One region of the Streptomyces sp. NPDC058092 genome, then DNA from elsewhere that is predicted to be linked to it. Evidence: riboswitches for the same ligand, from Rfam matches in the RefSeq annotation. Region 1 holds a riboswitch; each other region holds the start of a gene.

Region 1 (4,302 bases):
CGACCAGTACTCCGGAGCGCCAGTTGTCGACTGCGTCGTAGAGCCTGCGGCGCGCGAACACATCGAGATTGTTGGTCGGTTCGTCCAGCAGAAGGACGTCGGGCCGTTCCAGCAGCAGGGCGGCCAGGCGCAACAGGACGGTCTCCCCGCCGGACATCTGGCCCACGGTGCGGTCCAGCTCCAGGTATCCGAGCCCGAGCGACCCCAGTGTCGCGAGGGCCTGTTCCTCCACGTCCCAGTCGTCGCCGATCGTCTCGAAGTGCTTCTCGTCCACATCCCCGGCCTCGATGGCGCGCAGCGCGTCGCGACGCTCGGCGATGCCCAGGGCCTCGTCCACCCGCAGTGTCGTGTCGAGGGTGATGTTCTGAGGAAGGTGGGCGAGGTTGCCGCCGACGGTCACCGAGCCCTGGGAGGGGCACAGCCGGCCGGCCAGCAGGCGCAGCAGTGTGGACTTGCCCGCGCCGTTGTTGCCGACGAGGCCGGTGCGGCCCCGGCCGATGCTGAGCGAGAGCCCGTCGAAGACGGTCGTGCCGTCCGGCCACTGGAAAGACAGGGCGGAGCAGGTGAGGGAGGCGCTGGGGGTGGTGGGTGTCGCCATGGTGATCCTCGCAGTCGTGAGCGCGGTGAAGGGGGCTTCGTATGCGAGCACCACGCAGCGACCGAAACGGGAACAGGTACGGCGGTCCAGAAGATCGAGGGACGGCTCATGCACCGAGGTCGCATCCACGCGGGGTCACGGGCAGGAGGAAACACTGCTACTGCGTGACGGGCGCACGACCGGAGTCGTACGGCGCGATGATCGCGAACCTCAGATGCGCAACGTCCACCTCTATCGGAGACAACAGGACAGCTCGACATCTTAACGATCCGGCGGGCGGAGGGCAACGCCTCGGTGCCGTGCGGGGGAGTGGCACGCGCGGACGGTCGGCCGGTCCTGCCGGGTGTGGCCGGCCCGACGGCGGTGCACCGGAGCGAGAACATGCGAAGAGCCAGTCAAATGTCTAATATGTGCGATTTCGTTAGACATGAGCTCTTGGGCAACAAAGAGGCATTTAGGGGGAGTTGCGATCTCTGAGCATTGCCCGAAATGCCCCTTTCTGACGCTGTGTGGCGTGAGTCACGTTCAGGCCTCGCGATGTCGTGGCGCGCCACCCGGTTCCCTTCTGTGCAAGGAAATTTGGCATTGCGATGTGAGGTGGCTTACTTCCCGTTCCGTGATTCGATCTTGCAAATGAATTGTGATCAAAAAATAGGGGCTTGTTCCCTTCGGTATTTCTCGCCTACGGTCACCGTCAATCCGGACGGAACGCCGAATCCTGCCGCCGTCCGAGAATCCAACCCAGTCACGTACGGCAGGAGCGGGGGACCCAGGTAAGCCGCCGAACCGGTATCCGGAACGGCTCGGGGTGAAGTCGCAATTGCATGCGGCCAGACATCTCCAGTCTGAACCCGACAGCTCACCTCGTAGGCGACGGAGAGGAATTCGCCATGCCCACCACGGGTAAGTACCGCCGTCGCAAGCCCACTTCGCTGACCCGCGGTTTCATCGCCGCGACCACGGGCGGAGCCGCGCTCGTGCTGCCGCTGTTCTGCGCCGGCTTCGCCTCGGCCGCGCCGGCCCAGGCTGCCACCGCCGAAAAGGCCACGGCGCCGGCCGCCGCCACCGCCAAGGAAATCTCCGTACAGAAGGCCGCGCCCACCACCTATTCAGTGATCTCGGGTGACACCCTTTCCAAGATCGCGAAGGGGTATTCCGTCAGCGGTGGCTGGCAGAAGCTGTACGAGGACAATCGAGAGACCATCGGTGACAACCCCACCCTGATTCACCCGGGCATGAAGCTGACCATCGGCGCCAAGGCCGGGTCCAGCGCTTCCACTGGCGTATCCGCCGTGAACAACGTCGCGGTATCGACCCCCGCCGCCCCCGCCAAGTACACCAACAATCTGGACGGCTGGATCAAGGAATCGCTGGCCGTCATGGCCCAGCACGGCATCCCCGGCAGCTACGACGGCATCCACCGCAACATCATGCGCGAGTCCTCCGGCAACCCCAGGGCCATCAACAACTGGGACTCGAACGCCGCCAAGGGAACGCCGTCCAAGGGGCTCCTGCAGATCATCGCCCCGACGTTCCGTGCCTACCACGTGCCCGGCACGTCGATGGACAGCTACGACCCGGTCGCCAACATCACCGCAGCGTGCAACTACGCGGCCGACAAGTACGGCTCGATCGACAACGTGTTCGGCGCCTACTGACGCACAACGACTCCTGACGGCGGTTCAGGACCGACGGGTTCACGAGTTCACGGGGCGCCGAGCAGGCCCCTCGTGAAGGACCGCACCCGCCGGTCAGGGACCGCCGTTCGGCCGCTTCCAGGGGCACCTACTCCGGCCTCCGGAGCGGTGGCCTGGGAACCGTGGCCGCTGCTCCTTCACGGACGGACTTCACCACCGCGTCGTGAAGGCGTCGGCTGTCGTCCTCGGAGCAGCACGGCACGGGGCTGCCCGACATGGTGAACCAGTCGATCGCACCCGTGTACTGCACAGTCACCTGGGCTACGTCATCGGCCCAGGTCGTGTGAACCGTCAGGTCCCCGGACAGGACGCCGACCTCGTCCGTCAGCACGCCACCATGCCCGGAGAACACACCGCGAGTCGTCCATGACGCCCAAGCCATGACTCCAGGCTGGCACCAAGTCCGTGGATGCGCACCCGCAGCCGGAGTGTGGGCACCCGAAGCCCGGTCGACGCGCACCCTCAGCCGTCCGCGCGCCGCGGTGCTCCGGGACGCCCACACCCTTCCGGATTCTGGAACGGGCGAAACTTTCCACCGGATTTCGCTGCGGTTCCCGCACCCGCCGATCGCCAACAGGATGACGCACTTTCAACGCCAAACCGTTGGATCGGATCGCCGAAACAACGAATTCCGTAGGTGAACAGCTCTTGACCTGCGGAACTCGTCAGGATTGCATGTCGCGCTGGGAGCGACGAAACCACTCACCACGTCCTCGTCTGGAGGCGATACCGCTCCCGCGCTCAGTCACCGCACCTGTTGATCGGAATCGCACGATGACCGAAACGCTCAGCGCTCCCCAGGCGCTGGCCCCCGCGACCGGCCCCATCCCACAGAAGCTCAAGCGTTCCATCGGCGTCGTGGGCGCAACACTGCTCACGCTCTCCTGCGTGACGCCCGCTTCGACACTCTTCGTGGTCGTACCGGACCTGTTCTCCAGCCTCGGCACATACACCGCCCTGACCATCGGCATCGGCTCGCTGCTCTGTATCGCGGTCGCCTTCTGTTACTCGGAACTGGGCACCCTCATCCCCAGTGCGGGCGGTGAGTACGCCATGGTGTCGACCATGGCGGGACGGCTGGCCGGGTGGCTCGTCTTCGTGCTCTCCCTGCTGGTCGTGATGATCGTGCCCCCGGTCATCGCCATGGGCACGGCCGACTACCTCGCTCCCGTGGTGCACATACCGGCCCCCCTCGCGGGCGCCGGAGTCATGGTGCTCGCCACCCTCGCAGGGCTCCTGGACCTGCGCGCCAACGCGTGGATCACCGGCATCTTCCTCGTCCTGGAAGTGATCGCGGCCGGCGTCGTCGCCGTTCTCGGCTTCGCGCACTCCGAGCGCGGAGCCTCCGCGCTGGTGCACGGTTCGGTCGCCTCGTCGGGTGGGACGAGCTCCACGGTCACCGCGATGATGGTCGTCTCCGGGCTGGCGATCGCGCTCTTCATCACCCAGGGCTTCTCCACGGCCGTCTACCTCTCGGAGGAGCTGGAGAATCCCCGACGCAACGTGGCCCGTACCGTCCTCGCCACCCTCGCGATCTCCACGGCGGTCATCCTCGTCCCGGTCATCGCCATCACGCTCGGCGCCCCGGACCTCGCGGCCCTGACCTCGGGCGACCTCAACACCATGGTCGCCGCCTGGTCCAACTCGGCCGTCGGCACGTTCGTCAGCCTCTGCGTCGCCCTCGCGATCATCAACGCGGGCATCGTGATGGTCATCCAGAACTCACGGGTCCTGTTCGCCTCCGCCCGCGACAAGGCATGGCCCGAGCCGGTCAACAACGCCCTGTCCCGGCTCGGCCGGTTCGGCTCCCCGTGGGTCGCGACCCTGGTCGTCGGCGTCCCCGGCGCGGCGCTCTGCTTCGTCAACCTCGACACCCTTTACGGCGTCACCGGCGTCTCCGTCACCGGCATGTACCTGCTGGTCGCGGTCGCCGCCCTGCTCTGCCGCCGCGGGGCGCACCGCGAGGCGCCCGCCTGGCGCATGCCGCTGTGGCCGGCGATCCCCGTG
Region 2 (4,302 bases), on a different contig from region 1:
AAGCAGCTGCCGCACCAGGTCGGTGTCCTCACTGGACCAGCCGGCCAGCACCAGCCGAATGTCCGCCAACGGCATACCGGCCCGGCGCAGCCGGGCCAGCAACCGGGCCTCTTCAAGCTGCTCGGGGCCGTACCCGCGGTAGCCGCTCACAGGATCCACCCAAGTCGGGACCAGCACGCCGGCACCGTCGTAGAACCGCAGGGCGCTCACGCTCAGTCCACTGTCCCGGGCCATCTCACCAATACTGCGCATCTCGCTCTCCACACCCAGAACCCTGAGCGCTCCACCAAGTCGAGGGTCAACCCCAGCCGACCGACTCGAATATGAACAGCATCCGGGTACAGAGGCAAGGCCGGCCGATGGAGGCCGAGGAGGACGAACGACCCGTACTGAACGTGGGCAGGCCGACAGCAGCGTGCCGCCGATGTCAACGGCCATTGGGACACCCACGTGGGCGGGGTTCTCCCGATCCGTTTGCCATCAGGGGGCTGCGCCTGCAGCCTCTACCTCGCCAGACATGACACCGGCTGCGGAGTCAACCCCCGAAGGACTTCCGGAGCCGGCCACTAAGCGTCCACCTGAGCCCCGAGGACCTCCGCGTCGCCTCGGGCCACCTCACTTCTCTACTCGGTTTCAGTGAGGGCGAAGCAGCCTGATGATCAAGACGTCTAGAGATTGCGAGATATCCGCCCTCAGCGAACAGCCAAAACAGCCTCTGACCTGGGACTTTTAGTGGATCAATAGGATCACGCCCCCACCATAACCTTCTGTACGTCCTGTACATTTTTTACAGGTGCTTGCGCAGACCCCGCGCACGCGAATCTCGTACAGATCCCGGAAGAGAGGCATCGTTCATGCTGTTCCGTCCTGCCGCCCGCTACGTGCTGCCCGAGTTCACCGAGCGCACGACCAACGGGACCCGCACCCTCGACCCGTACTCCAAGCTGCTAGCCGAACGCATCGTCTTCCTCGGCACCCCGGTCGACGACACCGCGGCCAATGATCTGGTCGCCCAGTTCATGTATCTGGAACACGCCGCCCCGGACCGGCCCATCTCCCTCTACATCAACTCCCCCGGCGGCTCGTTCGGGGCCATGTCGGCGATCTACGACACGATGGAGTACCTCACCTGCGAGGTGGAGACCTACTGCCTCGGCCAGGCAGGTTCCTGCGCGTCGGTACTGCTCGCGGCGGGCGCTCCCGGCAGGCGGCACGCACTGCCCGGGGCGCGGGTCGTCGTACAGCAGCCCGAGCTCACCGAGCCGGTGCAGGGCCAGCCGTCCGATCTGGAGATCGAGGCGAGGGAGTTGGAGCGGGTCCGCGAGATGCTCACCAGACTGCTGGCCCGTCATACCGGCCGCGGCGCCGAACAGATCGCCACCGACATCGAGCGCGATCTGATCCTCGACGCCCCGGGCGCCAAGGCGTACGGCCTGGTGGACCACATCATGGAGAACCGGAAGTCATCGCTCCCGCCGCACGGCGCGCGGTGAACGCCCGATGCGGCCACCGGAGTTGCCACCACTGCCCGCACTGACGTGCGCCGAGGGCGAGTTCATCGACCGCTATCTCGAAGTCCTCGACCAACTGGGCCGGATCAACCCGGCCCGCGGCAGCGACACCTACGGCGCGCTGCGGGCCGCACAGGCGCTGGCCTCACGGGCGGGCGCGCTGCGGGACGCCCTCGCCTTGATGCACGAGCGCGGCGAAGCACAGATCCACGCCGCCACCCTGGCCCGGGCGCTGCGGGTGCTGGACGGGGAACGGCGGGCCGGACGCGTCACCGTACCCCCTGCTCCGGCGAGTTGATCAACCGTTTCGTCGCCGGGCCGGCCGGGACCAGCCGGCTTCCCTGCGCCCCCCGACAGGAGGCAGCCAACTCCCCTTCGCGACACGCCCGGTGGTCACATCAAAATTCCTCGCTCTTTCGGCGTAGAAAGTCCCTCTCGCGAGAGATTTCTCCACTTGCGTTCTTCGGGTGGACAATGAGCGGAATCCGTGATTCCACCCCTGGTGCGGGACCGGTTCGAATGACCGTCGGCGCTCCCGAAAACGTCGGCTCCACCCGAACGGGTCAGCCGTGAGGAGCCTCACAATTCGTCGTTTCTCATCGGAAATCCGACAGTCGGTGAGTCAAGATCCCTGGGACGACAAGCCCCCGCCACAGCGACGGGGCGGTCCGGGCGGACGCCGAGTCCTGCCGCCGTCCGGATGTCTGGTCGACAGAAGTGGATCGGCAGGAGTGGAGGACCCGAGCACAACGGGTCGACCGGATCACCGGTCGACCCTCGGGGTGAAGCCGCCGAGCGCGGCCGGGCAACTTCGCCAGCCCGAACCCGACAGGTCATCCTTCACAGGCGGCTGACGAAGGGTTGCGCATGACTGCGCAGGTTCATGTCCCGTCTCTGCTCGCCCGGGCCGGTACGGCCTCGGTTCTGACTCTGGCCGCCGTCGGCGGCACCATGCTCGCCCCGGGCGCCGCAACGGAGGCCCAGGCGGCGACTCTCTCCATGAAGGCGCTCAAGATCGCCGCGTCCAAGAAAGGATCGCCGTACAGGTGGGGGGCCACCGGCCCCAACCGCTTCGACTGCTCGGGTCTGACGGCCTATTCGTTCAAGAAGGCGGGCAAGAAGCTCCCCCGCACGGCCCAGCAGCAGTACAACAAGACCCGCCACATCCCGGCCTCGCACAGGCAACGCGGCGATCTGGTCTTCTTCCATTTCGGTCGCAGCATCTACCACGTGGGGATCTACGCCGGTCACGGCAAGATCTGGCATTCGCCGAGGACCGGTGCGGTGGTCCGGCTGGAGAAGATCTGGACGAAGCGCGTCTATTACGGTCGGATCCGCTGACGCGGTCCCAGCGCAGCTGAGAACCTCAGTGCAGCAGGGGGCCGGACACCAGCACCAGCCCCAACGCCGTAAGCGCCGCGCCACTGCCGCCCTCGATGGCGCGGGCGGTACGCGGTCGGCGCAGCCACCGGCCCATCCGGTCCACCAGGAGCGCCACGGCGGGGAACCAGACCAGCGCGAGCAGCGCGACGATCGTCGCTAGCAGCAAGGTCCTCGGGAGCGGCGGCTGCCCGTCGGGAACGAACTGCGGCAACAGGCTCAGGAAGAGCACCGGCGCCTTGGGTTTCAGGGCATTGGTGCGGAAGCCCTGGCGCAGCGCGCGTACGGTTCCCCGCCCTGCGGGTTCGCCCGCCGTCCCGTCCGCCCCGTCCGTGGTGCGGCGCCGTGCCGCGTACAGGGCGCTGATGCCGAGGTGGAGGACGTAGGCCCCACCGAGCAGTTGGACGGTGCGGAACAGCACGGGCACCGTCACCAGCACGGCGGCGAGCCCGGCGACGGCCAGCGCGGTGTGCACGAGGAGTCCCCCGGCAACGCCCAGCGCGGTCGCCACGCCCGCCCACCGGGAGGCGAGCGCATTGCGTACGACGACGGTGAAGTCCGCGCCCGGCAGCGCGACCATGCCCGCGGCGACCCCGGTGAAGGCGATGAGTTGTGCGTCCAGGAGGCGGGCGCCGCGCTGCTTATCCGCCACCACCGAGGGGCCCGCCTCACAGCCGCGGGCGAGCTGCTGGTCGGACATGCACGGCGGATCCTCGACGAGATGGACCAGGCCCGCCATGAGCTGGCCCGCCTGTCCGGACTCTCCGGCGGACGCCTGCGCGTCGGTACGTTCACCACCGCGGGCATCCATCTGCTTCCGCCGGTCCTGAGCGCCTTCCGTCGCGCCCACCCGGAGGTGGAACTGGCGGTCACCGAGTACGAGCCGCCGGACGGTGTCGCGGCGGTGGCCGCGGGCGAGGTCGACCTCGCGCTGACCCATGTGTACGAGCCGGCCGCCGCGGCGGCCCGGCCCTCCGGAGTGTTCGCCGAGCCGCTGCTGGTCGAGGAACTGGTCCTGGTCACGGCAGTGGGGCAGATGCTGGCCGACGGCACCGGGAGGCTGCCGGTGACGGAGCTCGCCGGGCGGCCGCTGATCAGCAGCGCGCCGACGCATCCGCCGCGTCGCGGCGTGGAGCAGGCGTTGGCCGAGGCGGGGGCGACACCCGCCGTGGTCTGCGAGTCGCCCGGCTACGCGCTGGTGTGCGCGTTGGTCAGCGCGGGCATCGGGATGGCGGTCGTCCCGGAGATGGTGGCCGCGATGTCGCCGACGCCCCTGTCCGTGCGGCGACTTGAGCCCGCCTCGTTCCGGCGCACCATCTCGGTGGTGCATCGGGGCGACCGGGCGAGCGCCGCGGCGGCAACGCTCAAGGCGCTGTTGCGCAGTGGGTCCGGACGGGCGGCATCGGCCCAG
Region 3 (4,302 bases), on a different contig from region 1:
GAGCGGCGGTGAGGCCGGTCACCTGGTCAGGACGCTAAACCCGGGGCACGGGGAAGAGTCGTAATGACGCCTATTGCCCGAATTTGGCGCGGCACTGTCGCCAATCGATCGGAAAAATTGCACCAGAGTCAGGCAATTGGTGCAGACGCGAGCGAAGCGGCAGGAAGCCGTACCTGCCTGCGGAGTGGTGATATGGGCGGGGCTAGGCTGCGGCCTCATGGACGTACTCATTCATGTCTTCGTCGCCCTGCACATCATCGGTATCGCCTCTCTGCTGGGCGGTTTCCTGACCCAGATGAAGGCGATGGGCGCGGGCACGGCCCGGTTCGTTCCGGCGATGCTCCACGGCGCGCTGACGATGCTGGTCACCGGTGTCGCACTGGTCGGGCTCAACCAGGCCGATGACAACCCCGTGAACAACATCAAGATCGGGGTCAAGCTGCTGCTCCTGGTCGTCGTCCTCGCGCTGGTCTACATCAAGCGGGACGAGGAGAAGGTCGACAAGGGCGCCTTCTCGGCCGTGGGCGGGCTGACGCTCGCCAACATCTTCATCGCCACGCTCTGGACCTGAGAACTGGGGCCTGAGGTCGCTGCCCTGGGGCCTGGGGCCTGGGGTCTGAGGTCGCTGTCCTGGCGCCTGGCGCCAGGCGCCAGGCGCCTGAGGCCTGGGGCCTGAGCCGGACCCGGGTCCTGAATCGGCCGGGGCGCGGGCGGGCCGGGGCGCGGGCCGGCTCACGCCCCGGCCGATGTCGGCTCACGCCCCGGCCGATGGTCACGCGAACCGCTAGGCCGGCCGCACGCTGCCGTAGATCGGCATGTAGTAGATCGACTCCTCGCGCACATTCGCCCCCGGCTTCGGCGCGTGGATCATCATCCCGTCGCCCTTGTAGATGCCGACGTGGCTGATGTCGTCGTAGAAGAAGACGAGGTCGCCCGGGCGCAGGTCCGCCGTCGCGACCCGGGTGCCTGTTTTCACCTGGTCCCAGGTGGTGCGCGGGATGTCGACGCCCGCGGCCTTCCACGCCGCCTGGGTGAGCCCGGAGCAGTCGTACGAGGACGGGCCCGTCGCGCCCCAGACGTACGGCTTGCCGATCTGGGCCCGGGCGAAGGCGAGGACCTGCTCCGCCTTGGCGGTGGCGCTGCTGTCCGAGCCGGTGCCGGCGCCCGTACCGCTGCCCGTGCCCGTACCGCTGCCGGAATCCGCTTCCTTCGCGGCCTCCGCGGCCTTGCGGTCCGCCTCCGCCTTGGCGGCGGCCTGCTGCTTGGCCAGTTCCTCCGCCTTGCGCCGGGCCTCCGCCTCCTTCTTCCGCTCCAGCTCCGCGAGCCGCGCCTTTTCCTCGGCGGTCAGCTTCGACAGCAACGCGCGCGCCTCGCCCAGCTTCTTCTGGACGTCCTGCTTGCTGGTGCGCAGCGTGGTCTGCGTCGTGGTCAGCGTCTCCAGGCTCTGCACCGCTTCGGCACGCTTCTTCGCCGCCTTGGTCTGCTGCGTACGGAAGTCCGTGATCGCCTTCTGCTGCCGGCTGGTCATCCGGTCCATCAGCTGGCTCTGGTCGAAGTACGACTGCGGGTCGTCGGCCAGGAAGAAGGTGGCGCTCGGCGCGATGGTGCCGCTGCGGTACTGCGCGGCCGCGTACGTGCCGAGCGTCCTGCGGGCGTCGTTGAGCTGGTCGGCGCGCTTGGCGACATCATCCAGCAGGGCGTCGACCTTGGTGCGCTGGGTGGCGGCGGCTTCCTTCGCCTGGTTGTACTGCTGGGTCGCGGTGCCCGCCTGCCGGTAGAGGTCGTCGACCTTCTTCTGGACGTCCTCGATGCCGGGTTTCGGGGCGGGGGCGGCCGTCGCGCTCTGCGTGGAGAGCAGGGTCACGGACGCCAGTGCGGCCGTCGTGAGCCCGACGGCCGGTGCGGTGGTGCGCATCCGGGTGCGCGGTTTGCGATGCGACGCCAAGGTCGGCATCTCCTTCCGTGGACCGCCTACCGGGTTAGCTGTCGGGTTCGGGCGGAACGGAAGGCTGCCCTACGGTCCGCATGGGGAAAAGGACCGATTCACCCCGGTACTGCGTGTGGGTCCCCGGTTCCGAACTCCCACGAGGGCAGCCCGGATTCGGCGTGGGCGCCCGCTCGGCGTGGTTCGCCTCAGGGGGTACGGGCCGCCCGGACGAGCACGCTAGCCAACCCACGGTGCTGCTGTGAAGGTTGATGTTCGATATGCCCGATACATTTTCGTGACCTCGGCGAAGTGGGGCGGCAGGGGCGGACGGAGGCCCGGAATTCCTCACCGGGAGTGGGTGTCCGCTCTCTTTGCGTGCCCGGTCGCGGGGTGGGGCGGGCACGCGGCCCGGGTGCGGTTCGGCATGCGGCCGTCGTGTGTCGTTGCGGCGGCCTAGACTCGACAAGCGATGAGCAGCCTCTTTGACGACAGCTTCCTGGCCGGCCTCCAGCACTCGGAGGAAGAGCCCCCGCCGCCCCCCGAGGACTCCGCACCCGAAGCGGTGCCGGAGGACCTCTTCGCGGGCGTATTCGACGGGCCCCCGCCGCCCAGGGAGGCGTACTACCGCGACGGCGCGCACCGCCCCGTCATCGACCCCGCGGCGCTCCTCGACGGGCTGAACACCGAGCAGCGCGCCGCCGTGGTCCACGCGGGCTCCCCGCTGCTCATCGTCGCCGGGGCGGGTTCCGGAAAGACCCGGGTGCTGACCCACCGGATCGCCCACCTCCTCGCCGAGCGCGGGGTGCACCCCGGCCAGATCCTGGCGATCACTTTCACCAACAAGGCCGCGGGCGAGATGAAGGAGCGCGTCGAGCAGCTCGTCGGACCGCGCGCCAACGCCATGTGGGTCATGACCTTCCACAGCGCGTGCGTACGCATCCTGCGCCGCGAGTCGAAGAAGCTCGGCTTCACGTCGTCGTTCTCGATCTACGACGCCGCCGACTCCAAGCGGCTGATGGCCCTGGTCTGCCGCGATCTCGACCTCGACCCGAAGCGCTTCCCGCCGAAGTCGTTCACGGCGAAGGTCTCCAACCTGAAGAACGAGCTGATCGACGAGGAGACCTTCGCCGGCCAGGCATCGGACGGCTTCGAGAAGACCCTCGCCCAGGCCTACGCGATGTACCAGTCCCGGCTGCGCGAGGCCAACGCGCTGGACTTCGACGACATCATCATGACGACGGTCCACCTGCTCCAGGCGTTTCCCGGCGTCGCCGAGCACTACCGCCGCCGCTTCCGGCACGTCCTCGTCGACGAGTACCAGGACACCAACCACGCCCAGTACACCCTCGTACGCGAACTGGTCGGCCCGGCCGGCGAGGTCGACGCCCCCGCCGAGCTGTGCGTCGTCGGTGACGCGGACCAGTCGATCTACGCCTTCCGCGGCGCGACCATCCGCAACATCCTCCAGTTCGAGGAGGACTACCCGGACGCGACCACGATCCTGCTGGAGCAGAACTACCGCTCCACGCAGACGATCCTGTCCGCCGCCAACGCGGTCATCGAACGCAACGAGAGCCGCCGCCCCAAGAACCTCTGGACGAACGCCGGCACCGGCGCCCGGATCACGGGCTATGTCGCCGACACCGAGCACGACGAGGCGCAGTTCGTCGCCGAGGAGATCGACCGGCTGACCGACGCGGGCGACGCCAAGGCCGGCGACGTCGCGGTCTTCTACCGTACGAACGCGCAGTCCCGGGTCTTCGAAGAGATCTTCATCCGCGTCGGCCTGCCCTACAAGGTCGTCGGCGGCGTGCGCTTCTACGAGCGCAAGGAGGTCCGGGACGTCCTGGCCTACCTCCGGGTCCTCGCCAACCCCGAGGACACCGTCCCGCTGCGCCGCATCCTCAATGTGCCCAAACGCGGCATCGGCGACCGCGCCGAGGCGATGATCGACGCGCTGTCGATGCGCGAGAAGATCACCTTCCCGCAGGCGCTGCGCCGGGTCGACGAGGCGTACGGCATGGCGGCCCGGTCGGCCAATGCCGTCAAGCGGTTCAACACGCTGATGGAGGAGCTGCGCACGATCGTCGAGTCCGGCGCGGGCCCGGCGGTGGTCCTGGAAGCCGTCCTGGAGCGGACCGGCTATCTCGCCGAGCTCCAGGCGTCCACCGACCCGCAGGACGAGACCCGCATCGAGAACCTTCAGGAACTCGCCGCCGTCGCCCTCGAATTCGAGCAGGAGCGGGGGGAAGAGGAAGGCGCGGGCACGCTCGCCGAATTCCTGGAGAAGGTCGCGCTCGTCGCCGACTCCGACCAGATCCCCGACGAGGACGAGGACGGCTCCGGTGTCATCACGCTGATGACGCTGCACACCG

Evidence for each region. Region 1 has a riboswitch for cyclic di-AMP ahead of ACFVV1_RS24250 (transglycosylase SLT domain-containing protein). Riboswitches for the same ligand answer to the same signal wherever they lie in the genome.
Region 2: linked by a shared signal. The riboswitch ahead of ACFVV1_RS28005 (C40 family peptidase) and the one ahead of ACFVV1_RS24250 (transglycosylase SLT domain-containing protein) in region 1 are both predicted to bind cyclic di-AMP.
Region 3: linked by a shared signal. The riboswitch ahead of ACFVV1_RS26460 (NlpC/P60 family protein) and the one ahead of ACFVV1_RS24250 (transglycosylase SLT domain-containing protein) in region 1 are both predicted to bind cyclic di-AMP.

The regions. Positions count from the first base shown of each region.
Region 1 is NZ_JBHVSY010000015.1:93,412-97,713, reverse strand. Features, by position in the region: partial or broken gene ACFVV1_RS24255 (ATP-binding cassette domain-containing protein) at 1-598, opposite strand, end outside; cyclic di-AMP (ydaO/yuaA leader) riboswitch at 1,298-1,484, shown strand; gene ACFVV1_RS24250 (transglycosylase SLT domain-containing protein) at 1,489-2,256, shown strand; gene ACFVV1_RS24245 (hypothetical protein) at 2,384-2,677, opposite strand; gene ACFVV1_RS24240 (APC family permease) at 3,070-4,302, shown strand, end outside.
Region 2 is NZ_JBHVSY010000019.1:122,469-126,770, forward strand. Features, by position in the region: gene ACFVV1_RS27990 (MerR family transcriptional regulator) at 1-264, opposite strand, end outside; gene ACFVV1_RS27995 (ATP-dependent Clp protease proteolytic subunit) at 858-1,493, shown strand; gene ACFVV1_RS28000 (hypothetical protein) at 1,501-1,809, shown strand; cyclic di-AMP (ydaO/yuaA leader) riboswitch at 2,192-2,375, shown strand; gene ACFVV1_RS28005 (C40 family peptidase) at 2,379-2,852, shown strand; gene ACFVV1_RS28010 (LysE family translocator) at 2,878-3,513, opposite strand; partial or broken gene ACFVV1_RS28015 (LysR family transcriptional regulator substrate-binding protein) at 3,511-4,302, shown strand, end outside.
Region 3 is NZ_JBHVSY010000017.1:163,606-167,907, forward strand. Features, by position in the region: gene ACFVV1_RS26455 (hypothetical protein) at 218-571, shown strand; gene ACFVV1_RS26460 (NlpC/P60 family protein) at 785-1,954, opposite strand; cyclic di-AMP (ydaO/yuaA leader) riboswitch at 1,953-2,117, opposite strand; gene pcrA (DNA helicase PcrA) at 2,397-4,302, shown strand, end outside.